DNA from 4 places in the Bradyrhizobium sp. 191 genome. Region 2 is predicted to be linked to each of the others. Evidence: predicted binding sites of a transcription regulator. Region 2 holds the regulator's gene; each other region holds the start of a gene.

Region 1 (7,144 bases), 3.5 Mb from region 2:
CGCTTCCCAGATGGGTGCGGGATACGACGACCATATGACCAAGGCTCCCTTTGGGTCCCCCTTTAGTTCATCCTGGCTGGGGATGGAAATACTCGAAAATCCTGCGGGCGCTCTCGGCGCTCACCCCCGGAACCTTGCCGAGATCGGCGATCGAGGCCCGCTCGATCTCCTTCAGGGTCCCGAAATGATGTAGCAAGGCACGTTTGCGGGACGGGCCGATGCCCGGAATCTCCTGCAAGCCGGCCTCGCGGATGTCCTTCTTGCGCAGCTTGCGATGCGAACCGATGACGAAGCGGTGAGCCTCGTCGCGCAGGCGCTGGATGAAATAGAGCACGGGATCGCGCGGCTCGAGCTTGATGGCCTCGCGTTCCGGCATGAACAGGGTCTCGCGGCCGGCGTCCCGGTCCGGTCCCTTGGCGACCGACATCAGCGACACCTGGGTCAGGCCGAGATTTGCGAAGATCTCGCGGACGGCATTGAGCTGGCCGCGGCCGCCATCGATGATGACGAGATCGGGCCATTGCGGGAAATCGTCGTCCTTCGCCTTGATGTTTTCCTTGGCCGCGCCCTCCTCGGGCGGGTTGATCAGGCGTTTGAAGCGCCGCTCGAGTACCTCGCGCATCATGGCGAAGTCGTCGCCGGGCGTGATCCCTTCCGACCTGATGTTGAACTTGCGGTACTGGTTCTTCACGAAACCATCGGGGCCGGCGACGATCATGGCGCCGACCGCATTGGTGCCCTGGATGTGACTGTTGTCGTAGACCTCGATGCGCTTGGGCGCATGCGGCAGGCCCAGCGTCGTCGCGATGGCGTCGAGCAGGCGGCTTTGCGTGGCGGTATCCGCAAGCTTGCGGCCGAGCGCCTCGCGCGCATTGGTCAGCGCATGGGTGACGAGTTCCTTCTTCTCGCCGCGCTTGGGCGTGGTGACCTCGATCTTGTGGCCGGCCTTGATCGACAGCGCATTGGCGAGCAGCTCGCTCTCCTCGATCTCGTGCGAGACCAGGATGTTCCTCGGCGGCGGCTTGTCGTCGTAGAACTGGGCGAGGAACGAGCCGAGCACTTCCTCCGGCGTAAAGGTCTTTTCCGCGCGCGGGAAATAGGCGCGGTTGCCCCAGTTCTGGCCGGTGCGGAAGAAGAACACCTCGACGCAGGAGAAGCCACCCTCCTGGTGGATGGCGAACACGTCGGCTTCTTCCACCGTGCGCGGATTGATGCCCTGCTGCGACTGGATCGCCGAGAGTGCGGCAAGGCGGTCGCGGTAGAGCGCGGCGCGCTCGAATTCGAGCTCACCCGCCGCCTTCTCCATCTCCCCGGCAAGCTCCTGCTTCACCGCATGGCTTTTGCCGGAGAGGAAGTCGGTCGCCTCGCGCACGAGCGTCGTATAGCCGGGAAAATCGATCTCGCGGGTGCAGGGGCCGGCGCAGCGGCGGATCTGGTAGAGCAGGCAGGGCCGCGTGCGGCTCTCGAAGAAGGAATCGGTGCAGGAGCGGATCAGGAATGCGCGCTGCAGCGCCGTGATGGTTCGGTTGACCGCGCCCGCGGAGGCGAACGGGCCGAAATAGCGCCCGGGCCGGGTCTGCGCGCCGCGATGTTTCAGGATCTGCGGCGCCCAATGATCGCCGGTGATCAGGATATAGGGAAACGACTTGTCGTCGCGCAGCTGCACGTTGAAGCGCGGCCGCAGCTGCTTGATGAGGTTTGCCTCGAGCAGCAGCGCCTCGGTCTCGGTATTGGTCGAGACGATCTCCACGGTGACGGTAGCGGCGATCATGCGCAGGATGCGGGCCGGCAGCGGCGCACTCTGGCGTGCATAGCTGGACAGGCGCTTTTTGACGTTCTTGGCCTTGCCGACATAGAGCACGTCGGAATTCGCATTGAGCATGCGATAGACGCCGGGCGAGGTGGGGGCGAGCCGAACCGCGCGTTCGATCGCCTCGTGGCCGGTCGCGAGCGGGCCTTCGCCGACGGCGCCACTCTCCTCCAGGATATCAGGCAGCCGCGCATCGTCCTCGTCGTCGCCGCTTGCGCTGGCGGGATCGAGGTCCGGCGGCGCCGTCTCCTGTTGGATCTCCTGGGGCGGGCCATCCGGTGCCATGCCGCGCCGGGATTTGCGCGCGCGTGCGTCGTCCGGATTGTCGGTGGAATCGTGAACCATGGGAGGAATTTAGGCGCTGGGGGTGTCGATTTGAAGTTCCGGCCCTGCCGCACGCACAGGTCCCGGTAACGCTTCCTTAAGTCTGTTAACAGCGCAGTAACCCGACTTAACAGCCCTTTAACTTAAAACTCTCGATAAATCCTACGCGAAAAGTTCTTGGTTCCGTAACCATGCAGGGCCGGCGCGGCGGCGCAGGCATCGCGCGGGTTGCGACAGTTGCGTTGGAGTGAGTGATGAAGGGGCTCGTTGTGGGCGCGGCCGCGTTGGTTGCGGCCGGCTGGACGGCTTCGGCAGAAGCCGCCGATCTCAGTTATGGGCAACGTGCGCCCTATACCGTCAACCAGCCGCTCAATGCCTATAGCTGGGCAGGTCCCTATCTCGGCGGCAACATCGGCTATGAATGGGGCTCGGTGGACGACAACCCCTCGAAGCCGTCGGGCTTCGTCGGCGGTGTGCAAGCCGGCTACAATTTCCAGAACGGCCCGTGGGTGTTCGGTGTCGAGGGCGACATCCAGGCCGCGGGCGCCGACGACACCTTCGCGCCGTGGAAATTCTCCAATCCGTGGTTCGGCACCCTGCGCGGCCGCGCGGGATATGCGTTCAGCAACGTGCTGTTCTACGGCACCGCCGGCCTTGCGTTCGGCGAGCTGCGTGGGCAGACCTTCGGCTGGACGGAGTCGCATACCACCGCGGGCTGGACCATTGGTGCCGGCGCGGAAGTGGGCCTCGCGCCGAACTGGAGCGTCAAGCTCGAATATCTCTACATCGATCTGTCCACGAGTCAGTTCGCGATTACGGGCGTGTCCAACGGCTATAGCGCCAACGTTGTCCGCGCAGGCGTGAACTATCACTTCTGACGTCTCAAGAAGAAAATACCGGACCAGCCTCCCGGCCGCTCGCGGTCGGGATTTTTTTGCGTCAGGCTCGCTAAGCGAGGATCACCAAATTGACCGCCTTCGGGCCTTTCCCCTTCTTGTCCGGTTCGACTTCGAAAGTGATACGCTGTCCTTCGGCAAGGTCCTTCAGTCCCGCCCGCTCCACAGCGGTAATGTGAACGAAGACATCGCGACCGCCGTCGTCAGGCTTGATGAAGCCGTAGCCGCGCTCGCCGTTGAAGAACTTGACCGTTCCCGTCATGGCCATCGGGAAACTCCCCCTCATTGCTCCTCCGCCGCGACGCAGACTCACGTCACGACATGACCGGGCCTTACGGAGCCCGGGAGCTGGCCATCCTTGGACGGACCTCATCGGTCCGGCCGGATCTTTCTTAGGCCTTCACTCCGCCGCAACCATTCGCGGAAGCGGAACGTAAAGCCAGTCACGGAAACAGCATAATACGGTTCGTTGCAGATTGACTACCGGTCCTGCATATTTTTCCCAAGAATGCCGGAGTGTTACGGCTTGGCTTTAAGGCTTGGGCACCTCCAATCGGAATCTGGCAGCTCCGCCCTGGCCGAGCGGCATTTCCAGTTCGGGCAGGATGGTCTTGAGCTCGCCGTGCAGCGTATAGGGCGGATTGACGATCAAGAGCCCGGTGGAGGTGAGGGCGGCGCTGTCGGCCTGCGGCGCGACGCTGAATTCGAGGCGCAGGCATTTCCCGGGGGGCTTTGCTGCAGCTGCGAGCCGCGCGACCGTCTGGGCCAGCGTGTCGGTGGCGCGGCGGTTCTTGGCCGGGTACCAAATGACATAGATGCCGGTTGGCCATTTCGCGAAAGCCGCCGAGAAGGCTTCGCCGAGCCGCTCGAACTCGTCCTTGGCCTCAAAGGGCGGGTCGATCAGCACGAGGCCGCGGCGCTCCTTCGGCGGCACGAAGGCCGGCAGTGCCATCCAGCCGTCGAGATCGACCACGCGGGCCTGCTCGTCGCGGCGCAGCACGTCGATCAGCGCTTTCCGCGCTTTCGGCTCGAGTTCGCATGCGACGAGCCGGTCCTGCGGCCTGAGCAGGCCGCGCGCGATCAGCGGCGAGCCCGGATAGGCCTTGAGCTCGCCCTTCGGATTGAAGGCGCGGACGATGTCGAGATAGGGCTTGGTCAGCGCCGCGGTCTCGTTCGACAGGCGCGCCTGCAGCAGCCGCGCAATGCCGGTCAGCCATTCGCCGCCCCGGCGCGCCTCGTCGCTGTCAAGATCGTAGAGGCCGGCGCCGGCATGGGTGTCGATGACGCGGAACGCTGCCGGCTTGTCCTGCAAGTAAGTGAGGATGCGCGCCAGCACGATGTGCTTGATGACGTCGGCGAAGCTGCCGGCGTGGAAGGCGTGTCGGTAGTTCATGGCGGACAGTTACGACATCGCGCGCCGAAAGTAACGGCCGTCATTCCGGGGCGGTGCGCCAGCACCGAACCCGGAATCCATTTTTGCTACCGGTAACGCCGAGAGATGGATTCCGGGTTCACGCTCCGCGCGCCCCGGAATGACGGCGAACCAATCCTACCCGCCCCTGATCGGCGGCATCGTCACCTGGTCGCGGCGGCAGGCGCGGCGCTCGATCTCGTCGCAGGCGCGGAACTGCAGGTCCTTGCTGAGGCAGATGCGGACCTCGGACAGCCGTGTCCGGTTGCAGGTGACCGAGATGCTGGCATTGCTGAGGCCCGGATTGGCCTTGATGAAGGCCTCCTCGACCTCCGCCGGCGCCACGGTCTTGGCCTGCGACAGATCGAGATAGTCGGCCGGGATCTTGATCGCGGCGCGCGCTTTCCGGATCGTCTCGAAATAGCTGCGGCCCTCGAGCCCGGAGCAGGTGCCATGCTTGTCCCATTCGTTGAAGATCAGGCCCGGCGCCGGCATCAAATCGAGCATCGAGGACACGATGTTGCGGTTCAGCCGCGGCGCCGGGCGCTGGCAATATTCCGGGAAGCCGTTCTCATATTGCGGCCACAGCCCATGCACGACGAAAGCGTAGGGCCGTCCGCCGCACTGGATCTGGGAGCGGCCGCCGCGCTCGGCCGCCTCTTCGCAGAACGAGGGCGACCACGACAGCGCGAGCACGTAGAAATCGAACTCGCCCGGTGCGTTCTGCCGCTTGTCCTGGGCTTTCGCGCCGCCGGCGAGCGTTGCCAGCCCGGCGGCGAGGGTCAGCGAGATCATCAGACGGGACAACGAACGCAATCTGGGATGAAACATGGCAACGCCCCTCAACTAGACTGTGCGCGCAGTCTAGCAGGCAAAGAGAACATTTCAAGAACAAAATTCGAGCCGGTTGTCGTCCACCGGTTGATCAGCCCGAATCAGACGCTCTTCGGATCAGGGCTTGGCGGAGCGGCAGGCCGGATTGTAGGCCCAGTTGCGATCGAGTCCGACCACGCACCATTCGACACCGTCGCCGTAGCCGGCAAAGCCGCCATCCTCCATGATCGAGAAGTGCACCTTGCGCACCTTGCCGTCATTGAGCAGGGCCTCGCCGGTGCAAAAGCGGCGCGGAATGTTGTCGGACTGCCAGGGTCGGAACGCGACCTCGCGAACGGCGGAGAAGCTGGTGATCTTCAACGAGGAATTCCAGAACGAGCTCTCTTTTTCCCAGAACTGGGTGGCGATCGTCGGCAGGGCCTTGTCGCAATCGACGACGGCGCCGTCGTAGCGCGGTCCGCTCAGCCAGAAATTCAGCTCGAGCGGATTGGCGGCCCTGGCCTCGCCGAGCGACAGCGCCCCGAACATGAGGCCGAGCAGAGCAGCAAAGCGAAGCGATTTCGGGGAGGGGGCGCGCATGGTCAATCCAGACAGCTTAGGTCTTGCGAAGTTCAGACGGTGCCGCGAAGGCCGGGGCAGGTCAAGTGCAGCGCGGCAACACTTGGCGAGGAGTTGACCGGAACGTCGCGGCCAACCGGGCTTCTGTTCTTTTCACTTCCATCCCGGCACCGTAGACTGGCGCCAGCCAATTGGAGTGACGGGAATGCGAATCATTGCGGCCGCTGGCCTTCTTGCCCTGGGTATGATGGCGAGCCAGTCGGCGCGGGCCGACATCCTTCCGGTGCCGCCGTTCAAGGGCAACGACACCGGCGGGATCATCGCCTATTCGATGGCGACCCAGGTCGACGCGCGTCAGGTCGCGGTCGATCACTGCGCACGCTACGGCAAGGTCGCCAAATTCCTCGCGGTGCAGGGCTATGACGGCGGCTACATCTCGTTCGCCTGCCGCTGGGTGCCCTATGGTGCCGCCGATCGCCCGATCCGCACGCTCTACTGAGGCGCTGTCGTAACGCCGCACTTTCTCGGCCGGGAGCCTCCCACATGACGCGCAAACTCGCTTTGCTCGGCCCGACGCTTTGCCTCGCGTTGTCGGCAGGCAGCGCCAGCGCCGACGACCTGCCGGTGCGCAAGGCCGGTCTTTGGGAAATGAAGCTGGTCTCGACCGGCTCGCCGGTCCCCGAAATGACCATGCAGCATTGCACCGACGAGACCGTCGACAAGGAGATGAGCAACAACGTCTCGCCGATGGCCAAGCAGATCTGCGCCAAGCAGGAGATCAAGAAGACCGCGACCGGCTATGTCAGCGATTCCGAATGTAGCGTCGCCGGCGTCAGCACGACGTCGCATGCCGAGATCACGGGCGATTTCAACTCGGCCTACACGGTGAAGACCACCTCGCACGCGCAAGGCGGCGTCGCCGGCGCGGCCGGCCGCGATAGCACCATGACGCTGCAAGCCAAGTGGCTGGGCGCCTGCAAGCCGGACCAGAAGCCCGGCGACATCGTGATGCCCGGCGGCTTCAAGATGAACGTGCGCGACATGGACAAGCTGAAGGCGCTGCTGCCGAAGTAGGTGTGCTATTTCCCTCTCCCCTTGTGGGCCTTGTGGGAGAGGGTGGCTCGCCGCGTTAGCGGCGAGACGGGTGAGGGGTTTCTCTCCGCGAATTCAAATGAGACTTGCACGCGCGGAGAGATACCCCTCATCCGGCGCTTCGCGCCACCTTCTCCCACAAGGCTAAGGCGTGCACATATCTCGGAGCCTCCAACCGGCTGACATTTGCTTGAAGCGGTGCCATCCTCTGCGCATAGT
Region 2 (7,144 bases):
GCGGGCAACATCAACCTGCGCGACCCCGTGCTGTACCGCATCCTGCACGCGCACCATCCGCGCACCGGCACCAAGTGGAACATCTATCCGAGCTACGACTACGCGCATGGCCAGTCGGACGCGATCGAGGGCATCACGCATTCGATCTGCACGCTGGAGTTCGAGGACCACCGGCCGCTCTACGACTGGTTCATCGAGAAGCTGCCGGTGCCGTCCAAGCCGCACCAGTACGAATTCGCGCGGCTGAACCTGACCTACACGCTGCTGTCCAAGCGCGTGCTGACCCAGCTCGTCCGCGACGGCCATGTCGCCGGCTGGGACGATCCGCGCATGCCGACAATGGCGGGCATGCGCCGCCGTGGCGTACCGCCGGCGGCCTTGCGCGAATTCGTCAAGCGCATCGGCGTTGCGAAAGCCAACAGCGTGGTCGATGTCGGCATGCTCGAATTCTGCATCCGCGAGGAGCTGAACCGCACGGCGCAGCGCCGCATGGCGGTGCTGAAGCCGCTCAAGGTGGTGATCGAGAACTATCCGGAAGGGCAGACCGAGGAGCTCGAGGCGATCAACCATCCCGACGACGCCAGCGCCGGCACGCGCAAGATCACGTTCGGCCGCGAGCTCTACATCGAGCAGGACGACTTCATGGAGAACCCGCCGAAGAAGTTCTTCCGCCTGTCCCCCGGCAACGAGGTGCGGCTGCGCTATGCCTATTTCGTCAAGTGCACCGGCGTGATCAAGAACGATAAGGGCGAGGTGGTGGAGCTGCGCTGCATCTACGATCCCGCGACCAAGGGCGGCAACGCGCCCGACGGCCGCAAGGTCAAGGCGACCATGCATTGGCTTCCGGCGGCTGCCTCGAAGCCGGCGGAGATCCGCATCTACAACCAGCTATTCGCAAATCCGAGCCCGGATGCTTCGAACTTCGCGGCCGACCTCAATCCGAATTCGCTGGAGATCCTCGCCGATGCGCGGGTCGAGGCTTCCGTTGCGGAGAGCAATTCGACCGCGCCGATGCAGTTCGAGCGCCAGGGCTACTTCGTGCGCGACAAGGACTCGACCCCCGGCAAGCCGGTGTTCTCGCGCACCATAGGCCTGCGCGACACGTTCGCGAAGGAAGTCGCGAAAGGTTGATGCGCCCATGAGCAGCGAAGCCGACGCCATCGTTTCCGCCGTCATCGCGAAATGGTGCGCCGGCTTTGCCAAGCTCGACGCTGTGGCGCTGTCGTCGCTCTATGCGAAGGATGCGTTCTTCTTCGGCTCCAACCCCAAACTCTATCGGGGCAGGGACGGCGTCGTTGACTATTTCAACGGGCTGCCGCGGTGGCGCAAGCCGAGCGCGGCCTTTTCCGAGGTGCAGGCGGCGCAGGCCGGCCCCGATCTGATCAACATGGCCGCGACCATCGCGTTCGATCTTGCCGGCGAGCGGGACGATCTCGTCGTCAAGATGAGCTGGGTCCTCATCCGCGAGGACGGCGAGTGGAAGATCGTCAATCATCACGCCTCGTCGCAGGCACCGCTGATTTAGCGATCGCGCTTAACCAACCGGTTTCGTCATTCCGGGGCGCGACAAAGTCGCGAGCCCGGAATCCATAACCACCAGCGTGAATATGGATTCCGGGCTCGCGCCAAGTGGCGCGCCCCGGAATGACGGAAGGATACGAACCGAAGCTCTCTCCGCGCGTTGAGGTGGCTCCAACCAAGGATCCCGCCATGCAGAACATCGCAGAGCATATGGAAGTCATCGGCGCCGACGGCGTCCACATCGGCACCGTCGATCGCGTCGAGGGCAACCGCATCAAGCTGACCAAGAAGGACAGCGGCGAGGGCAGCCACAAGGGGCACCATCATTTCATCGACAAGGGCCTCGTTGCCGACGTCGAAGGCAACAAGGTCCGGCTGTCGGCCAACGCCTCGGTCGCGGTGACGATGGAAGAGGAAAAGTAGCGCGCTACGCCGCCTGTTCCCGATCTGTACCGCTATTCGCCCGGTCGCGCGTTCCGGTAGCCTCCGCACCCGTCGCGTATCGTAAGGTGCAGGGGAATGGCGGAGGCGGGCCGGCCAGTGCGCTCCCAGGGAGTTGCGGGGACGTGGCCGGTCGGCCGCGCCGCACCGGCCGGCGGCTTTGCGCCGGCGGGCCTTGGCATCTGGCCGGCAATCGTCGGAACGCTACGCGAATGGGCCCGCGCCGAGGCCGGCCCAGGCCGGCTGTTGCCCTGGGTGCCGGTCGCCTTCGGTGGCGGCATCGCGCTGTATTTCGCCGCCGATCATGAGCCGGTGCTGTGGGTCGTTGCCGTGACCGCGGTCATGCTCGCGCTTGGCGCGGTCCTGCTGCGACGGAGCCGGCTGTTTGCCCTGGCGATCATGCTCGCGGCGGTCGCGGCGGGTTTTGCCGTCGCGACCTGGAAGACGGCGCGCATCGCCCACACCGTGCTGGCCAAGCCGCTCTATTCGGTGTCGCTGTCGGGCTTCGTGGAGGCGCGCGATATCCGCGAGCGCACCGATCGCTTCGTGCTGCGCGTCAGCGCGATGGAGGCGCAGCGCAGCGACGTCAAGCTCGAGCGCGTGCGCCTGTCGGTGCGCAAGGGCACTGCGCCCGAGGTCGGCAGCTTCGTGCAATTGAAGGCGCGGCTGCTGCCGCCGATCTCGCCCGTGCGCCCCGGCAGCTACGATTTCTCGCGCGACATGTTCTTCCAGGGCATCGGCGCCTCCGGCTTCGTGATGGGCGCCATCACGGCCGCGCCGCCGCCGGATGCCGTCGGCTTGCGGCTGCGCTACGCGGCTTTCATGCAGGGCCTGCGCGATGCGATCGATGCCCGCATCCGTGCGACGCTCGAAGGCGACAATCGCGCCATTGCGACCGCGCTGCTGACGGGGCGGCGCGATGCGATCACCGCGCCCGTCAACGACGCGATGTTCGTCTCGGGGCTCGGCCATGTGCTGTCGATCTCCGGCTATCACATGGCGGTCGTCGCCGGCGTCGTCTTCTTCGCGGTTCGCGCCCTGCTGGCGCTGATTCCGGGGCTGGCGGCCGGCTTCGCCATCAAGAAATGGTCGGCAGCCGCGGCGCTTGTTGCGGCTGCGTTCTACCTCCTGCTGTCCGGCGCCGAGGTCGCGACGCAGAGATCGTTCTTCATGACGGCGGTGGTTTTGATCGCCGTGATGGTCGATCGCCGCGCCATTACGTTCCGGACGCTGGCGGTGGCCGCGCTGATCGTGCTCGCCGTCGCGCCGGAGGCGCTGGTTCATCCGAGTTTCCAGATGTCCTTTGCGGCAACGCTCGGGCTGGTGGCGCTGGTGCAGATCGGCATGCCGAACCTGCTGGCATCGCCCGATCATTCCGCAACGGCGCGGATCGCGCTGTGGGGCGGCCGCGAGATCGCGATGCTGTTCCTGGCCTCGTTGATCGCCGGGCTTGCGACCACGCCCTATGCCGCCTTCCACTTCCACCGCGTGACGCCATACGGCGTGCTCGCCAATCTCGGCGCGATGCCGGTGGTCTCGGCGCTGGTGATGCCGGCGGGGCTGCTGGGGCTGCTCGCCGCGCCTTTTGGGCTCGACGGCGCGTTCTGGTGGCTGATGGGGATCGGCATCGAATGGATGGTTGCGGTCTCGCGCTGGGTGGCGGCACTGCCCGGTGCAGTCGGTCGCATTCCCGCGTTCGGGATCGCGCCGCTGATCGCGGCGAGCCTCGGGATCATCGTGATGGGGCTGCTGCGCACGCCCCTGCGCTGGTCCGGTGCCGTGGTGCTGCTTGCCGCGATCCTCTGGGCGATGTCGGTGCGGCAGCCCGACATCTTGATTGCCGGGGATGGCGCGAGCGTCGCCGTGCGGGGCCGGGACGGGCGGCTGCATGTGATCCGCGCCAGCAAGGATGGCTTCCTGCTGAGGGAGTGGTTGGCCGCCGATGCCGATCCGCGCGATGCCGGCAGCGCCTCGTTGGCCGACGGTGTGTCGTGTGACGAGTCCGGCTGCGTGACGCCGCTCGCGGACGGACGGCTTGTCGCGTTGGCGTTGCGCATCGACGCTCTGGCTGATGATTGCAGCCGCGCCGCGCTGGTGGTGACCGCGCGGCCCACGCCGCCCGATTGCGCGGCGATGGTGGTCGACAGGCCGCGGCTCGCCAGTCAGGGCGCGCTGGCTCTGACGCAGAGTGGTGACGGCTTCTCGGTTCGGGCGGTGAGGGCGAGAGGCACAAGCCGCCCCTGGCTGCCGGCCGGCGCCGGCGAGGGGGATTTCGACGGCAGCCTTGCGCCGAAGACGGCCGTGCCCCGCAACCGGGACGCAACGCCATCGGAGATGGACTTGCAGGCGGACGATTGAGGAGCGATGCGGGGGAGGTCGGTCGGACGGGATCTCGCAGGACGCAAACCATACCATCTCGCCGGCCTCGGCCGGCGATGGCATTTCATTCCTGGCCCACGACCATCGGCCGGGGGCGACGACGTCAGCCGATCGGCAGGCGCGTGATCGTGGACCGCGTGTCGGCGACGGTCTGCGGCTTGTGCTCGCGTTCGCCAACCGGTTGGGTCACCGGCAGTTGCAGCACGGTCGCGCGCTGGCCTTCGACGAGCTGTGTCACCAGCACGTATTTGCCGTCGGGGAATTCGATCGCGTCATGATGGCGATCGGGAATGTGCGGGTCGATCTTGCCGAACTTGCCGACGCGGGAGTTCACGGTGCGCGTCCAGATCCAGCGATTGTCGTAACGGACGTTGTCGGCGAAAGCGAGCTCCGTTCCCGGCAGCAAGCAGACCGCGACGGAGAGATCGGCTTCGGAGGCGAAGCCGCGCGTCGAGGTGCCACGGAAAGTTGTCGTGACGATCGTCTCGCCGACTTCGGCGGGGCGTGTCGCGACAGCATGCAGGCTGTAGTCACACATTGGGTGCTCCTCATGCGAAGATAGCAACCCGCACCTCTTTTGGAGGCGCAGGCCTCTATCAGGGTGGAAGCACGCAACGTTCTGCTTCGTTGTAGGCAAATCTGCGGCTGGGCGCCGCATGCCGCGATCACATTATCTTTCCCGGATTCGATAGGAACAAAACCGACGCCTGTGTATTCGGAAGGCGCGTGTCAGCGCCTCGTGGGCGCCGACCAGCCTGGGTATTGCCGCTCGCTTTTGCCGAATGGCGGTGCGATTGTATGGCGACGGCTTACATCGCCGATGCTGCGATCGGCGCCGCAACATCGTCCATGATAAGTCTGGCGCATCACGTGTCCTCGCACTCTCAGGCCGCGAAGCGATGATGCGTCGTATCGAGGTTGTGGCGCCGAAAGAGGGGGCCGGACAATCTGAGCAGAACCGGAAAAACCATCCAGCCGGAGCGGACAGCCATCCGCTCCAATCGATATCGAACGACCGCTCAGTACTTGCGGTAAAGCCCGATCAGCTTGCCCTGAATCTTCACGCGGTTCGGCGGAAGAATGCGGACCTCGTAGGCGGCGTTGGCGGGCTCGAGCGCGATCGAGGCCCCGCGGCGGCGGAAGCGCTTGAGCGTGGCCTCCTCGTCGTCGATCAGCGCCACCACGATGTCGCCGGTATCGGCGCTCTCGTTGCGCTGGATCAGCGCCATGTCGCCATCAAGGATGCCGGCCTCGACCATCGAATCGCCGCGCACTTCGAGCGCGTAGTGCTCGCCCGAGCCGAGCATGTCGGGCGGCACGCTGATGGTGTGGCTGCGCGTCTGCAACGCCTCGATCGGCGTGCCGGCCGCGATGCGGCCCATCACGGGCACGGCGACGGGACGCTCGCCCTCGTCCACAGGCGGGCTGGAGGTCGCGCGCACCTTGCCGAGATTGCCCTCGATGACGCTCGGCGTGAAGCCGCGGCGACTGCCGGCGGCGGCCTGCAGCTCGGGCAGCTTGATCACCTCGATGGCGCGGGCGCGGTTGGGCAGGCGGCGGATGAAGCCGCGCTCCTCGAGCGCAGTGATCAGGCGATGGATGCCCGACTTCGAGCGCAGGTCGAGCGCATCCTTCATCTCGTCGAAGGACGGCGGCACGCCGCTTTCCTTCAGACGTTCGCTGATGAATCGCAGAAGCTCGTATTGTTTGCGCGTCAACATCTCGACCAAAGTCCCCCGGTTGATGTCGTTCAAGTCCGAGACGAGGAAGTCAGCGATAAGCCGCTACATCCTCGAAACAAATCATGAACGGACACTATATGTTCGATATGTGTTCCGCAACTGCTTAATTTACGGTGAACAGAGCAAAGCTCGCGCGATGCGTGTGGCCATGCAGCTCAGGCGGGCAGGCGCAGCACCTCGCAAGGCGTGCCGGCCTCGGCCCTCGGCGCGAACGGTGCGCGCACGAGAAGTACCTCTGCCGCAGCGAGATTCGCAAGCAGAGAGGAGTCCTGATGGCTGACGGGAAGAGCGACGAGCGTGCCGTCGTCGCGCTGTTCCAGGCGCGCACGCAGATAATCCTCGCGCTGGTCATTGGCACCGAGATCGCGGCCCAGCACGGCGCGCTCGCGGCGATGATGGATCACTGAACGGCCCGACAGGGCGCGAATCAACGGCACCATGAACAGGAAGGCGCACACGTAGGACGACACGGGATTGCCGGGCAGGCCGATCACGCGCATTGCGCCGAGCCGTCCGTGCATCATCGGCTTGCCGGGCCGAATCGCGATCTTCCAGAACGCCATCGAGATGCCTTCGTCCTTGAGCGCCTGCTGGACCAGATCGTGGTCGCCGACCGAGGCACCACCGGTCGTGATCAGGATGTCGGCGCCGCTCTCCCGGGCGCGACGGATGCCGGCGGAAGTGGCCTCCAGCGTATCGGCGGCGACGCCGAGGTCGATGGTCTCGGCGCCCTCGCTGCGGGCGAGCGCGTGCAGGGCATAGCCATTGGAATAGACGATCTGGCCGTGTCCGGGCGTAGTGCCGGGCATCACCAGCTCGTCGCCGGTGGCGAGGATCGCGACCCTCGGACGGCGGCGGACGGCGAGATGCGCGTGATTCATTCCCGCAGCCAGCGCGAGATCGCGCTCGGTGAGACGGCTTCCCTCGCGGAGCAGCACGTCTCCCTCGCGGAAGTCGACGCCGGCGGGGCGAATGTGCCGACCGGGAATCGCGGCTTCCTTGATCGTGACGAGCTTGCCTTCCGCGACAGTGTCCTCCTGGATCACGACCGCATCGGCGCC
Region 3 (7,144 bases), 120 kb from region 2:
GCATAGGTCCGGCTTGGCATGGAGATCCCTCCACCTCGCCTTGATTCCGGCTGGTCAAGGCAGCGGGGTTACTCCGCCGCCTCGCTCGTGCTCCTCCGCTTCGGCTTCCTTGCCTTCTTCAGCACCGGCTCCAGGAACTTCCCCGTGTAGCTCCGCGGCGCTTTCGCGATGTCCTCCGGCGGGCCCCAGGCGACGATCTCGCCGCCGCCGTCGCCGCCTTCGGGCCCCAAGTCGATCACCCAGTCGGCGGTCTTGATGACTTCGAGATTGTGCTCGATCACGACGACCGTGTTGCCCTGCGCGACCAGCTCGTGCAGCACCTCAAGCAGCTTCTTGACGTCGTGGAAGTGCAGGCCGGTGGTGGGCTCGTCCAGGATGTAGAGCGTGCGGCCGGTGGCGCGCTTGGACAGCTCCTTGGCCAGCTTCACGCGCTGGGCTTCACCGCCCGACAGCGTCGTCGCCTGCTGGCCGACATGGATGTAGTCGAGGCCGACGCGGTGCAGGGTCTGGAAGGTCTCGCGGACGCGAGGCACCGCCTTGAAGAACTCGGCGGCCTCTTCGACGGTCATGTCGAGCACGTCGGCGATGCTCTTGCCCTTGAACAGGACTTCGAGCGTCTCGCGGTTGTAGCGCTTGCCCTTGCAGACGTCGCAGGTGACGTAGACGTCGGGCAGGAAGTGCATCTCGATCTTGATGACGCCGTCGCCCTGGCACGCCTCGCAGCGGCCGCCCTTGACGTTGAAGGAGAAGCGGCCGGGCTCATAGCCGCGCGCCTTCGCCTCGGGCAGGCCGGCGAACCATTCGCGGATCGGCGTGAAGGCGCCGGTATAGGTCGCCGGATTCGAACGCGGGGTGCGGCCGATCGGCGACTGGTCGATGTCGATGATCTTGTCGATGTGCTCGAGGCCCTCGATGCGGTCGTGCGGGGCGGCGCCCTCGCTGGCATTGTTGAGCTTGCGGGCGATGGCGCGGTAGAGCGTGTCGATCAGCAGCGTCGACTTGCCGCCGCCGGAGACGCCGGTGACGCAGGTGAACAGACCGAGCGGAATCTCCGCCGTGACGTTCTTGAGGTTGTTGCCGCGCGCGTTGACCACCTTGATGGTGCGGCGATGGTTCGGCGGGCGCCGCTCCGGCACCTCGACCTCGAGCTCGCCGGTCAGATACTTGCCGGTCAGCGATTTCGGGTTGCGCATGATCTCGGCAGGCGTGCCTTCGGCGACGATGTGGCCGCCATGCATGCCGGCGCCGGGTCCGATGTCGAGGACGTAGTCGGCGAGGCGGATGGCGTCCTCGTCATGCTCGACCACGACCACGGTGTTGCCGAGGTCGCGCAGCCGCTTGAGCGTGTCGAGCAGGCGGGCGTTGTCGCGCTGGTGCAGGCCGATCGAAGGCTCGTCCAGCACGTAGAGCACGCCTGTGAGCCCCGAGCCGATCTGCGAGGCGAGGCGGATGCGCTGGCTCTCGCCGCCTGACAGCGTGCCGGAGGAGCGGGACAGCGTGAGATAGTTGAGGCCGACGTCGAGCAGGAAGGTCAGGCGCTCGCGGATCTCTTTCAGGATGCGGCCGGCGATCTCGTTCTGCTGCGTGTTCAGCGTCTCGGGCACGCCCGCGAACCATTCGCCGGCCTTCCTGACCGAGAGCTCCGAGATCTCGCCGATATGCTTGCCGCCGATCTTGACGCAGAGCGCCTCGGGCTTGAGCCGAAAGCCCTTGCAGCCCTCGCAGGGGACGTCATGGAAATATTTCGCCAGCTCCTCGCGCGCCCACTCGCTCTCGGTCTCGCGATAGCGGCGGTTGATGTTGGTGATGACGCCCTCGAACGGCTTCTTGGTGTCGTAGGAGCGGACCCCGTCCTCGTAGGAGAACTTGATCTCGTCCTCGCCGGAGCCGTAGAGGATCGCGTCTTTCGTCTTCTTCGGCAGATCCTTCCACTTGGTGTCGAGCGTGAACTTGTAGTGCTTGCCGAGCGCGGTCAGCGTCTGCACGTAGTAGGGCGATGACGACTTGGCCCAGGGCGCGATCGCGCCCTTGCGCAGCGTCAGGTCCTTTTCGGGGATGACGAGGTCCTCGTCGACATGCTGCTCGACGCCGAGGCCGCCGCAGGCCGGACAGGCGCCATAGGGATTGTTGAACGAGAACAGGCGCGGCTCGATCTCGGGGATGGTGAAGCCGGAGACCGGGCAGGCGAACTTTTCCGAGAACAGGATGCGCTCGGGGCCGCTCTTGTCGTGGATCTTCGCGGTCTTCTTTTTCTCTTTCTCTTCGGCAGGCGCGGCCGCCGGCGTGTCGGCGAACTCGACCACGGCGAGGCCCTCGGCGAGCTTCAGCGCGGTCTCGAAGCTTTCGGCGAGGCGCTGGCCGATGTCGGCGCGCACCACGATGCGGTCGACCACGACGTCGATGTCGTGCGGGAATTTCTTGTCCAGCGTCGGCGCCTCGCTGAGCTCATGGAAGGTGCCGTCGATCTTGACGCGCTGGAAGCCCTTCTTGAGCCATTCGGCGAGCTCCTTCCGATACTCGCCCTTGCGGCCGCGCACGACCGGCGCGAGCAGATAGAGGCGGGTGCCTTCGGGCAGCGCCAGCACGCGGTCGACCATCTGCGAGACGGTCTGGCTCTCGATCGGCAGGCCCGTGGCCGGCGAATAGGGCACGCCGACGCGGGCCCAGAGCAGGCGCATATAGTCGTAGATCTCGGTCACCGTGCCCACCGTGGAGCGCGGGTTCTTCGACGTCGTCTTCTGCTCGATCGAGATCGCCGGCGACAGGCCGTCGATCTGGTCGACGTCAGGCTTCTGCATCATCTCCAGGAACTGGCGGGCATAGGCCGACAGCGATTCGACGTAGCGGCGCTGGCCCTCGGCATAGATGGTGTCGAAGGCGAGCGAGGATTTGCCGGAGCCGGAGAGGCCCGTAAACACCACCAGCTTGTCGCGGGGGATCTCGACGTCGATGTTCTTGAGGTTGTGCTCGCGCGCGCCACGGATCGTAATTGCGCGCAGGCTCGAGCCCGCGTTCTGTTGTTGGCGCTTCGCCTTGATCACTTCGTCCATCCCGCTGGTCCTTAAGGAATCCAAAGACGCGCGATCGCGCCAATGTTGAAGGCGCGCTTCGCCCGGAACCGGGAACGGCGCCGATGGGTATGGCAGCGAACGTAGGAAGAACGGGGGCGGATTTCCAGTGCGACTTGCGAACCGTCAACGGATTGTTGGCGCGCTGGCGGCATCTGGCAGCAGCGGGCGTGCGGAACTGCGCTGGAGCGTGCCGCCCAAACAAAAAGGCCGGCGCGAGGCCGGCCTTTCGTGACGATGCGACGTCAGTCGTGATCAGTACTTCGCAACCACCGGCGCGCCGAAGTGATAGTTCACGCCGACCTGCACGGTGTGGAAGTTGAGCGTGCCGGAGTCACCAGGGGCGCCAATGCCACCGAAATAGGTCTCGCTGCCGAGGCTGCGATAGAGGTACTCGCCTTTGACCGACCACTGCGGCGCGAAGAATGCTTCGACGCCAGCGCCGACGGTCCAGCCGGAGTGGAACTTGCTGTCCGAGATGGTCAAGGCGCCCGCGGTGCCGCTGATCTTGTTGTCGATCCAGGCGTAACCACCGGTGCCGTAGAACAGGACGTTGTTGACGGCCCAGCCGATGCGGCCGCGCACGGTGCCCATCGCCTCGGTCTTTGAGCTCACGTTCACGAGACCAAGGCCGGGAACGACGCCTGCGACGGAGGCGCTGACGTCCGCCCAGGCGGCGTCGGCCTCAAGGCCGAACACGACGTTGCCGGTCTGCCAGTTGTAGCCGGCGGTGCCGCCGACGAACCCGCCCTTCATTTTCGGGTCGGCGTCGGACTGCCAAGCGCCGCCGCCGACGATACCAAGGTAGAAGCCGGTCCAGTTGTAGACCGAGGCCACAGGCACAGGCGCCTTGGTGTAGGGGCGGGCTGCCAGATCGGCAGCCGAAGCGGGGGCCGCAAGAGCGAATACACAGGCCGAAGCCAACAAAACCTTCTTCATCTTCAACTAAATCCCAGTCCCAGTTTCTGTTATTGCCTTCCGTGACCGGAAGGGCAGCGGACTCAAACGGCCCAACTGGGGTTGTGCTTACACCACCAAAGCCGCAAGTTGTGTCTCCGAAAAGCCACAACGACGCAAAAGGTAATGGTTACTGACTCGTTTCCCCGCGATCAGTGCGCGCCCAAAACAGAAAGGCCGGCGCGAGGCCGGCCTTTGATCTCCAAACAATATCAGCGGGATATCAGTACCTCGCGATCATCGGGCCGCCCCAGCGATAGTTCAACCGGATGAGACCGATATCGACGTCCTGGCCGATGCGATTGGAGGCCGTGAAAGCACCGAGCGGAGCAGCGACAAAATTGCCGGATCCGGTGAAGTCGATCGTGCGGTGGCCGAGGAAGATGTGATCGTACTCGAAGCCGACCGACCAGTTGGGCGCGAATCCGAACTCGACGCCCACGCCCACCGTGCCGCCCCAACGGGTCTCGTTGGCCCGGTCGAACTCGAGGCCGGTCGCCACATCGTAGGTCCGATAGCGATCACCGACGACGGCGGCGCCGCCCTTTACGTAGAGCAACACGTTGTTCCAGGCATAGCCGATCTGCCCCGTGATCAAACCGAAAGAGTCGATCGTGGACTGGTTGCGAAGGCCGGACACCGCGCTGATGTTGTCGCCGGTAAAGTCGGCCCAGTTGCCCTGGCCCTCGAAGCCGAACACCCAGTTCGTCGACTGCCAGCGGTAGCCGACCTGGCCACCGACGGTGCCGCCCGTCGCATTGTGGCAGCCCTCGCCGACCAGAACGCCGGTTGCCGGGGTCACGAAGTCCCAGCACTTGCGGCTTGTGCCGCCACCGCCGTTGATACCGATGTAGAAGCCGCTCCAATCGTAGATGGTGGCAACCGGAGCTGGAGCCTTGGTGTAGGGACGGGCGGCGAGATCGGCCGCGCTTGCGGGGGCCGCCAGCCCCAACGCCATTGCACTGATTGCACCAAAAAGAATCTTATTCATTGCAGTCTCCCCAGTTTCGCCCGCTTCTCGAAGTCCCCGAAGCGGGCTGATCAGGCGCGACGCCCATATGAATTAATTCCAAGGCAACGATAGCCCAAGGAAAGGGCAAAGTCCGTCGCCGAAATGCCACACTCGCGCACTGATCGAAATAGCTGCAACTTGATGAATGTTAAGCGGTTTTCCTTCTTCTCGGGAACCCGGGAAAGTTCCATCGGGTTCCGCGCCATCGGCGTGTGACCAATATCTGTTCAGTGCTTTTGGCGCGAAGAACAAATCTGGAACATAGTCGGGCGGGATGCTATATGTGGGGATAACCTTGGGGGTGGCGGGCTGATCGATGTCCGCAAGCGTATAGGGTCGCACCAACGGGGTGCAGAGGAACGCGGGCAGCGGGATTCGCCCTTTTGAAATTCAGTGGCATTCGGAGTGGAGAGCGGCGATGGCGGGAAGCGTCAACAAGGTCATTCTGGTTGGAAATCTCGGCAAGGATCCTGAAATCCGCCGCACCCAGGACGGGCGGCCGATCGCGAATTTGAGCATCGCCACCTCCGAGACATGGCGTGACAAGGCGACCGGCGAGCGCAAGGAGAAGACCGAGTGGCACCGCGTCGTGATCTTCAATGAAGGGCTCTGCAAGGTCGCTGAACAGTATCTGAAGAAGGGCGCGAAGGTTTACATCGAGGGCGCACTGCAGACCCGCAAATGGACCGACCAGAGCGGCGTCGAGAAGTACTCGACCGAGGTCGTGCTCCAGGGCTTCAATTCGACGCTGACGATGCTCGATGGCCGCGGTGGCGGCGGGGGAGGCGGCAGCTTCGGCGACGAGCCGGGCGGCGATTTCGGCTCCTCCGGTCCCGTCAGCAGCGCACCGCGCCGTCCCGTCGCCGCCGGCGGCGGCCGCAACAGCGACATGGACGACGATATCCCGTTCTGAGGCTTTGCAATCCCAAGCCTCGGCAATCCCAAGCCTCGGCAATCCCAAGCCTCGGCAGTCCCAAGGGCTCGGCAGTCCAAAGGCTTTGCAAACCGAAGCCTTGACAGTCCTAAGGCTTGGTCCGGAACAGGAAGCGGCCGGCTCCGTTTTCGAGCAACCGGACCAGCATGGGGTCCATAAATTCATAGTCGTCGGGAATATCGAGGCAGATGACCCGCTTGCCATGCAGGCTGGACCGGAATCTCCGATTCAGCTTGTTGCGGTGGGTCTTCTCCATGACGAAGATGATGTCGGCCCATTCGACCTGTTCGGAGGACAACAATACGTCTGCGCCGTTCGAGAGGCCGGCCGAATCGGTCTCGATTCCGGGCCATGTCGAAAAGACCTGCGCTGCGGTCGGGCTCCGGAGGCGGTTGGCGCTGCAGAGAAAAGGACGTTGGTCACCTGACCGCTCCAAGAGAATGATCGGTAGTTTGGGCCGGGTGCCGAACGCTTGCCACTTACACGGCTTTCGATCGGCACTGGAATTGCGACGTTCCGTGCCGAACCAAGCGGAAGCGTTTGCCTTGTACACAGGCTTCGCGCGATGCGACAGAGCTTCTTACCAAACGGCCGGCAGAGCTCGGGTTTCCGGGCTAGCTTCATGCACTGCCTGAGCGCTTTGACGGCACGCGATGTGAATGATATTAACTTTATGTTAAGCCTCTTCACATGGTCGGTTCGCCGTTCTGGGGACTCTCCGCATGAGCCTCGCGCCGCTCTTTGAGGCTGCTCCTGCCGTTCCGCTGCACGCTTTCGCAGCCATGGCTGCGTTCGCCCTCGGGATACTCCAATTGGCCGCGCCGAAGGGAACGCTGCCGCACCGGGCTCTGGGCTGGGTCTGGGTCGGGTTGATGCTTGTCGTTGCGCTCAGCTCGTTCTGGATCCACCAGATCCGTTTGATTGGTCCGTGGAGTCCGATCCATCTGCTCTCGATCTTCGCACTCGTGATGCTGGCGTGGGGCGTTTTGGCCGCGCGAAGCCACCGGGTTCGCCGCCACAAGATCACGATGATCTCGGTCTTCTTCGGCGCCCTGGTCATCGCCGGCCTGTTCACCTTCCTGCCCGGGCGGATCATGCATGCGGTGGTTTTCGGGCCATAGCGCGATGGCAAATCGGGCGCCTGGCGCGGCTGCAGCAGGGCTGAAACCGGGC
Region 4 (7,144 bases), 2.3 Mb from region 2:
CCGCCGTCAACGGCACCACGATCAAGGACTCCCGCGACCTCGCGCGCACCATCGCCACCTTGGCGCCGGGCACGTCCGTGAAGCTCGATGTCTTCCGCAAGGGCGACAGCAAAACGGTGACCCTCGCGCTCGGCGAGCTGCCGAACGAACGGCAAGCCAAAGGAAATGGCAATGCCGACGAGGGCAAAGGGCAGCCGAATGCCGGCACGCCGCGCCTCGGCCTCAGCTTGGCGCCGGCAGGTGACGTCCAGGGCGCGGGCCAGAAGGGTGTCGTCGTCACCGAGGTCGATCCGCAAGGGCCGGCGGCACAACGCGGCATTCAGACCGGCGACGTCATCCTCAATGTCGGTGGCAAGGCGGTCGCCAATGTCGGCGACGTCCGTTCGGAGCTGGCGCAGGCCAAATCGTCGGGCAAGCGCAGCGTGCTGTTGCAGGTCAGAAGCGCGGAGGCGACGAGATTCGTCGCAGTTCCGCTCGCGTAGAGTCGCGCGCATCGAGCGACCCAAAGGCGGCCCTCGGGCCGCCTTTCCTGTTCAGCCTCGAAATTCCCGTTGGGCTATTGATAACATTCTCGTTAACCACAGGAATGGTGACGCAGTTCGTCCGAAAAAGCCGTGTTCGTTCATCACAGTTCCAACATCTGCGGCAAGGAGGCCGCAAAGGTGGATTGCAGGCGTGGAACTTCGAGCCTGCCGCCGCTTTGTGGAACTTGCTGGCGGTTCGCATTTTGATCGGTGCCGACATGGTTCGATTGAAGCTCTCGCGGAGGAGTGCACTGCTCGCAGCGTCATTGGTGCTCTGGGGCGGAAACGCGCTCGGGCGAGATGACGGCCGCTACGCGAACTCACCCCTGAAGCCATGGTTCGACAGTCTGCGCAGCCAGCTCGGCCCGTGCTGCTCGGATGCGGATGGATTTGCCGTCGCCGATCCCGACTGGGAGTCGCACAACGGGCGTTACCGCGTGCGTCTGGACGGGCAGTGGATAGATGTGCCGGACGAAGCCGTCATCACCGAGCCGAACCGGGCCGGCCGCACCATGGTGTGGCCGGTGAAGACGGCGTTCGGGATTTCGATCCGCTGCTTCATGCCGGGCAGCATGACCTGAGACGGGTCAGCGTCAGCGCTTGCTGGATTTGCGCTTCGACGACTTCTTTGACGACTTGCTTGACTTAGACGATTTTCTCGACGTCTTCTTGGCGCTGTTCCGCTTCGATGCCTTCTTCGGGACCTTCTTGCCCTTCTTGCGTGCCTTCGACAGTCCGATCGCGATTGCCTGCTTGCGGCTCTTCACGCGGCCGCCGCGTCCTCCGCGCCCGCTCTTCGCGGTACCCTTTTTGTAGCGCCGCATCTCGCTTTCGACATCGCTGCCGGAGCTGCGTGAGTAGCGACGTTTCTTTGCCTTGCGTGCCATGCATGCTCTCCCTTGGCGAGGAGAACCATTCGGCTCAGCCATGGTTCCGGCAGCGCACACACAACGTGCAGGCGCGCGCCGCGGCTAGAAGGAGTTCGCCAGCTCGATCTCCGCCTCCAGCGCCTGGATGCGCCGTGCGGCCTCACCGAAGGACAGGTCCCGTGCAAATTGGGCGGGTTGATAGGCCTCTTCGCTCAGCCGCTTCAGCCTGAGACCCTGTGCCCGCGTCATCTGCTCGCCGAGAAAAACCCTGGCGTCGTATTTACCTTGAACCTGCATCCGCGTTCTCCGTTCTGAAATCGTGACTTGACTATACGTTCTTATTTTGTTCTAACAAGCCATGGACAACAGAATTAATGAAATTCGACGTAAAATCAGAGTCTTGAGGCTCGAAATGGCCGACGTCGAGGCGTCGGTGCGCGATCTCGTCGAGCGCGGCTGCGATTGCACGGAAAGGGCCCTGGCGCAGATGGATCTGCGCCGGAGAATCAACCTCCTGATCGGCGAATGGAAGGCAGCTGGCGGCAGCGACGTTCTGCCTGACGTCCGCGACCGGGTCCGCCTTCGTCCCGCGAAGACGGGCAATCCTGCGCGCGCGAGCGGGCCCCGCTGAAATCGGGGAGCGCGCGGTGGAGAAGGGACCCGGACGCGTACCGGATTTGAAACTGCGCACGAGCCCCAAGAGAAAGGGCCCCGCAACGGGCGGGGCCCTCGATGGATTCCAGGGAGTGGCCTATTTGGTGTTGGTCATGCCGCCTTTGTTCGTCATGGTGCCGCCCTGATCGGAGCCGGGGCCGGAGCCGCCTTGGCCGGAAGGATCAGCGCCCTTGGAAGACTTGGTGTTGGCGCCGGTGGTCTGTGACGATGACATCGAGGATCCATGCTTGGCCTTGTGTGACTTGGCCTGCACGGCGAACGGCGCGGCGGCAAGGCCGGTTGCCAACATTACGGCGAGAGCGAGCTTGGTCGTCTTCATGCGGGAAACTCCCTGAGTTAATTTGACGCAGGCAGCCAACCGTTCTTCGCCGCAGGAGTTCCCGACAAAGCACCTCCCGCGGGTCACGCGCGCTTCAAGTTTGCTTGTCCTCCTCAATGATGAACACGACGCCGGTGAGCGTCGTACCGATCGCGAACGTCGTCACCAAGGTGAGAGTGAAGACCAGAATGGCCTGGCTTCCGCCGTTATTGAGCAGGTTGGCCACGGCTGGATTGGACAGGACGAGCGTAAGGCTGAAGGTGAGGCCGAGGGCCGCGCCCATCATTGCATGCGTCATCAGCTTTATAAGTCCGCTGGCAGAGATCAGGTCAGACGACTTCTTGGTGCGCATGGGAGTGCATCCCGAATTGGCATGCAAACACCCGCGCGGTTGTCTGGTTCCATTCGATTGAAATAATTGTCATCGCCCGCTTCATCCGACGTTCATGCCGGGCTTGCAAGGATGAGCGCCATCAAAACGGGAACATGGATATGGGTAAGGTAGTCTTTCTTTACCGCTCGCTGGCCTATCGCAACGCGGCTGCAGACATCCTGCGCAAGGCCCGCAGGCTGCCGCGCGGAGCAGAGCGAAGCGCGGCGCGTCGCTACGCCAGGGCCCTGCGCGATCTCGCCCGAACGGAAGCCTGGCTGGAAGGGCGAGTCCCGCGCGAACCGCGGGTGGCTCAGCGCATGACGAGCGCAGCCTCCGGTTAGCCGGACGCGCGCTGCAACTCTGCGGAGCCGCCGGTGTCGAACTTGCCGGGTCCGGCGGTGGCCGTCCGGCGCTTCAGCGGCACCTCCAGGCGGCACAACAGGCCTTCAGCGCGCCAATCGAACTGCGCCTGTCCGCCAAGCTGGGACTCGACGCTCGCAAGCAGGCTTCGCGTTCCAAAGCCGCGAGATTTCGGTGTCATGACCAGCGGACCGCCGGATTCCTCCCAGCTCAGCGTGAGCAGCTCGTCCTCGACCCGCCAATCGATCGCGAGCCGCCCCGATCGAGTCGAGAGCGCGCCATACTTGGCCGAGTTGGTGAAGAGCTCGTGCAGCGCGAGCGCCAGCGTCTGGGCCGTCGCCGGCAGCAACTGAACTTCGGGACCGGCCAATCTGATCTGGTCGCCGAGCGAATAGGGCGCAAGCTCCTCGTCGATCAGCCTGGAGAGCTCGGCGCCCTCCCAGCTCGACAGCGACAGGATGGTGTGCACGCGCGCCAGTGCATTGATACGTCCCTCGACGGCGTTGACATAGTCCTTGACCTCGTCCGCCCGGGTGAGACGCACGATCGATTGCGCCAGTGCCAGCGCGTTCTTGGCGCGATGATCGACTTCCCGCGCCAGGAGATTCTGCCGCTCCTCGGCACGCTTGCGCTCGGTGATATCGACGGTGACGCCGCTGACGCGCACCACGCGCCCGCTCTCGTCGACCGTCGCCGCCGCCGTGCCGACGCACCAGCGCACCTCGCCGTCGGGCCGCACGATGCGGAACTCAGTTTCATAGGCGCGCGTGCCCTTGTTGAACTCGGCGATCGCCTTGCGCAACTGATCGACGTCATCGGGATGCAGCAGCGCCTGGACGTTGGCCGGATTGACTTCGAAGCTCTCGGGGCCGACGCCGAAGATTCGGTATTGCCCCTCGTCCCACATCCAATCGCCGCTGATCCAGTCCCAGTCCCAGGATCCCATCTTGCCGGCAGCGATCGCCATGCTGCGCCGCTGCTCGCTCTCGCGCAGCTTCGCGGTGGAGCTCTCCAGTTCCGCAGTGCGTGCGCGGACCCGGTCCTCGAGCTCGTGGTTCAGCCGTTCGAGCTCGCGCGTCTTGCGGTAGAGCTCGGCAAATACCCTGATCTTGGCGCGCAGCACTTCCGGCACGACCGGCACCGGCACGTAGTCGACCGCGCCCATCTCGTAGCCGCGCAACCGGTCGATGTCGCTGACCTGGATGGCCGAGATGAAGATCATGGCGGTCTTCTGGAAACGCGGATGCTCGCGGATCATCGCGGCGAGCTCGAAGCCGTCGAGTTCGGGCATACAGACGTCGACCAGGATCACCGCGATCTCGGTCTTGAGCAGCACCTCCAGCGCCTCGCGTCCCGAGGAGGCGATCACGAGGTTCTCGCCGAGATCCTTCAGGATCACCTCATAGGCGAGCAGCTTGGCCGGCTGGTCGTCGACGAGCAGGATGTTGACCTTTTCCTGGTCCATACGCGGGCCCAACTCAGCGGTGCAGCCACATGCGGATCGCAAGCAGCAATTGGTCGGTGTTGACCGGCTTGGCGAGATAGTCGGACGCGCCGGCTTCGAGGCATTTCTCCCGATCGCCCTTCATCGCCTTGGCGGTCAGGGCGATGATCGGAAGACGGGCGAAGGCCGGGTTCTCGCGGATCACGCCGATGGTCTGATAGCCATCCATCTGCGGCATCATGATGTCCATCAGCACGATCGCGATCTCCGGATTGGATTCGACCAGTGTCACAGCCTCGCTGCCGGTCGTCGCCGTCAGCACTTTCATGCCGCGCCGTTCCAGCACGCTCGACAGGGCGAATATGTTGCGGGCGTCGTCGTCGACGAGCAGGGCTGTCTTGCCGATCAAGTCCTCGTCGGAACTGTTCAGCTTCTCCAGCATACGCTGCTTCTCGATCGGCAGCTCCGTGATCACGCGGTGCAGGAACAGCGCGGTTTCGTCGAGCAGGCGTTCCGGCGATTCCACGCCCTTGACCACGATGCTGCGCGCCATGGTGTGGAGTTCCGCGTCCTCCTCCGCCGAAAGCTCGCGGCCGGTGAAGACCACGACCGGGATGTTCGACAGTCGCTCGTCGTTGCGGATCTGGTCCAGCACCTCGAAGCCGCTCATGTCGGGCAGCCGGAGATCGAGTACCACGCAGTCACACGGCTGCTCGCGCAGCGTCGAAAGTGCCGCCGCGCCGGTGGCCGTCGACACGATCTCGATGTCGTCGTGGTACAGCAGCTCGCGGATCGAAAGCTGCTCGGCCTCGTTGTCCTCGACGATCAGCAGCCGCTTGCGCCGCGGCCGCGCATATTCCTTGATTTGCGTCAGCGCGGCCGAGACGCCTTCAGGCGTGGTCGGCTTGTTGACGAATGAGAACGCGCCACGCGCCAGCGCATGCTGGCGGTCCTCGTCGAGCGTGATGATCTGCACGGGGATGTGGCGGGTCAACGGATTGTGCTTGAGCTGGCTCAGCACGGTCCAGCCGAGCATGTCGGGCAGGAACACGTCGAGCGAGACTGCTCTCGGCTGATACTGCTTGGCGAGCTCCAGCGCCTCCGCGCCCCGCGCGGCGACCAGAACCTTGAATCCCTTGTCGCGCGCGAGGTCGACCAGCACACGCGCGTAATGCGGGTCGTCCTCGACGATCAGGAGGATGCTGTCGCCAGGCTCGAGGTTCAAGCGGTCGTCGGGAAGCTGCTCGATGACGCGCTGCTGCTCCGGCGCGGCCGGCTGCAGCGCAGGCGGCTGGCTGTATTGCTGCGGCGCCGGCGCGGCCCGCGGTGCGAGCGTCGGGCCGGAATATTTCAATGGCAGATAGAGCGTGAAGGACGAGCCCTTGCCCGGTGTGCTGCGGAGATGGATCTCGCCTCCGAGCAGGCTCGCGAGTTCGCGGCTGATCGCGAGCCCGAGGCCGGTGCCGCCGTATTTCCTGCTGGTGCCGGCATCCGCCTGCTGGAACGCCTCGAAGATCAGCTTCTGCTTCTCCAGGGGAATGCCGATGCCGGTATCGGACACTTCGAACGCGATCACGGCCGGCGCGGAGTTCAGCACCGGGTGATCCGTCCCCCAGCCGCCGATCGCGCCGGCGACCTTCAGGCGCACTTCGCCTTCGGCGGTGAACTTGAAGGCGTTGGAGAGCAGGTTCTTCAGGACCTGTTGCAGGCGCTTGGAGTCGGTGACGATGCTGCGTGGCAGGTTCGGATCGACGTCGATCTTGAACGACAGGTTGCGGTTGTCCGCCTCGTGCCGGAATGGGCGGCCGACGGTCTCGAGCAGGTTCGCGGTCAGGATCTCCTCGGCGTCGACCGTGACCGTGCCGGACTCGATCTTGGAGAGATCGAGAATGTCGCTGATGAGGTTGAGCAGGTCGGTGCCGGCGCCGTGGATGGTGCGGGCAAATTCGACCTGCTTGGCCGAGAGATTGCCGTCCGGATTGTCGGTGAGCTGCTGGCCCAGAATCAGGATCGAATTCAGCGGCGTACGCAGCTCGTGGCTCATATTAGCGAGGAACTCGGACTTGTATTTCGAGGTCAGCGCAAGCTCGGTCGCCTTCTCCTCGAGCGCGCGGCGAGCCTGCTCGATCTCCTGGTTCTTGCGTTCCACCTCGACGTTGCGTTCGGCGAGCTGCTGCGCCTTCTGCTCGAGCTGGTCGTTGGTCTGCTGCAATTCGCGCTGCTGGGTCTGCAGCTCGCCGGCGAGCTGCTGCGACTGCTTGAGCAGGCCTTCGGTCTGCATCGTCGCCTCGATCGAGTTCAGAACGATGCCGATGGAGTCGGTGAGCTGTTCCAGGAACGTCATCTGCGACGTCGTGAAGGAGACGAGGGAGGCGAGCTCGATCACCGCCTTGACCTGGCCTTCGAACAGGACAGGCAGCACGACGAGGTTTTTCGGTGCGACGCGGAACAGCGCCGAGTTGATCGGCACCACGTCGGATGGAATGTCGGAGACCATGCGCGGCCGCTTGTCGAGGGCGCATTGGCCGATCAGGCCTTCGCCGAACTGGAGCACGCGCTGATAGGGATAGATGCCGTCGC

What was found. Region 2 encodes LexA, which represses DNA repair genes until DNA is damaged. Its sites were predicted from a motif close to TGTTCNNNNTGTGTTCNG; they were not measured.
Region 1: IVB23_RS16200 (ribonuclease T2) is a predicted target of LexA. The motif match lies at 5,318-5,335, and genes of this name have one in related genera.
Region 3: uvrA (excinuclease ABC subunit UvrA) is a predicted target of LexA. The motif match lies at 3,146-3,163, and genes of this name have one in related genera.
Region 4: IVB23_RS10850 (DUF3072 domain-containing protein) is a predicted target of LexA. The motif match lies at 1,727-1,744, and genes of this name have one in related genera.

The regions. Positions count from the first base shown of each region.
Region 1 covers NZ_CP064692.1:3,499,253-3,506,396, reverse strand. The annotation lists gene uvrC (excinuclease ABC subunit UvrC) at 68-2,155, opposite strand; gene IVB23_RS16215 (outer membrane protein) at 2,389-3,012, shown strand; gene IVB23_RS16210 (cold-shock protein) at 3,083-3,298, opposite strand; gene rlmJ (23S rRNA (adenine(2030)-N(6))-methyltransferase RlmJ) at 3,563-4,423, opposite strand; gene IVB23_RS16200 (ribonuclease T2) at 4,580-5,272, opposite strand; gene IVB23_RS16195 (hypothetical protein) at 5,393-5,854, opposite strand; gene IVB23_RS16190 (hypothetical protein) at 6,039-6,332, shown strand; gene IVB23_RS16185 (DUF3617 family protein) at 6,377-6,907, shown strand; gene IVB23_RS16180 (IS4 family transposase) at 7,070-7,144, opposite strand, start outside.
Region 2 covers NZ_CP064692.1:1,432-8,575, forward strand. The annotation lists gene IVB23_RS00010 (glutamine--tRNA ligase/YqeY domain fusion protein) at 1-1,131, shown strand, start outside; gene IVB23_RS00015 (SgcJ/EcaC family oxidoreductase) at 1,139-1,525, shown strand; gene IVB23_RS00020 (DUF2171 domain-containing protein) at 1,711-1,944, shown strand; gene IVB23_RS00025 (ComEC/Rec2 family competence protein) at 2,041-4,320, shown strand; gene IVB23_RS00030 (hypothetical protein) at 4,445-4,879, opposite strand; gene lexA (transcriptional repressor LexA) at 5,361-6,062, opposite strand; gene glp (gephyrin-like molybdotransferase Glp) at 6,239-7,144, opposite strand, start outside.
Region 3 covers NZ_CP064692.1:119,248-126,391, forward strand. The annotation lists gene IVB23_RS00560 (hypothetical protein) at 1-20, opposite strand, end outside; gene uvrA (excinuclease ABC subunit UvrA) at 69-3,050, opposite strand; gene IVB23_RS00570 (outer membrane protein) at 3,324-4,007, opposite strand; gene IVB23_RS00575 (outer membrane beta-barrel protein) at 4,249-5,016, opposite strand; gene IVB23_RS00580 (single-stranded DNA-binding protein) at 5,456-5,950, shown strand; gene IVB23_RS00585 (low molecular weight protein tyrosine phosphatase family protein) at 6,060-6,407, opposite strand; gene IVB23_RS00590 (DUF2306 domain-containing protein) at 6,694-7,092, shown strand.
Region 4 covers NZ_CP064692.1:2,344,612-2,351,755, reverse strand. The annotation lists gene IVB23_RS10865 (Do family serine endopeptidase) at 1-482, shown strand, start outside; gene IVB23_RS10860 (hypothetical protein) at 743-1,105, shown strand; gene IVB23_RS10855 (DUF6496 domain-containing protein) at 1,118-1,411, opposite strand; gene IVB23_RS10850 (DUF3072 domain-containing protein) at 1,496-1,690, opposite strand; gene IVB23_RS10845 (hypothetical protein) at 1,806-2,024, shown strand; gene IVB23_RS10840 (hypothetical protein) at 2,145-2,387, opposite strand; gene IVB23_RS10835 (hypothetical protein) at 2,482-2,739, opposite strand; gene IVB23_RS10830 (hypothetical protein) at 2,880-3,101, shown strand; gene IVB23_RS10825 (HWE histidine kinase domain-containing protein) at 3,098-4,585, opposite strand; gene IVB23_RS10820 (HAMP domain-containing protein) at 4,599-7,144, opposite strand, start outside.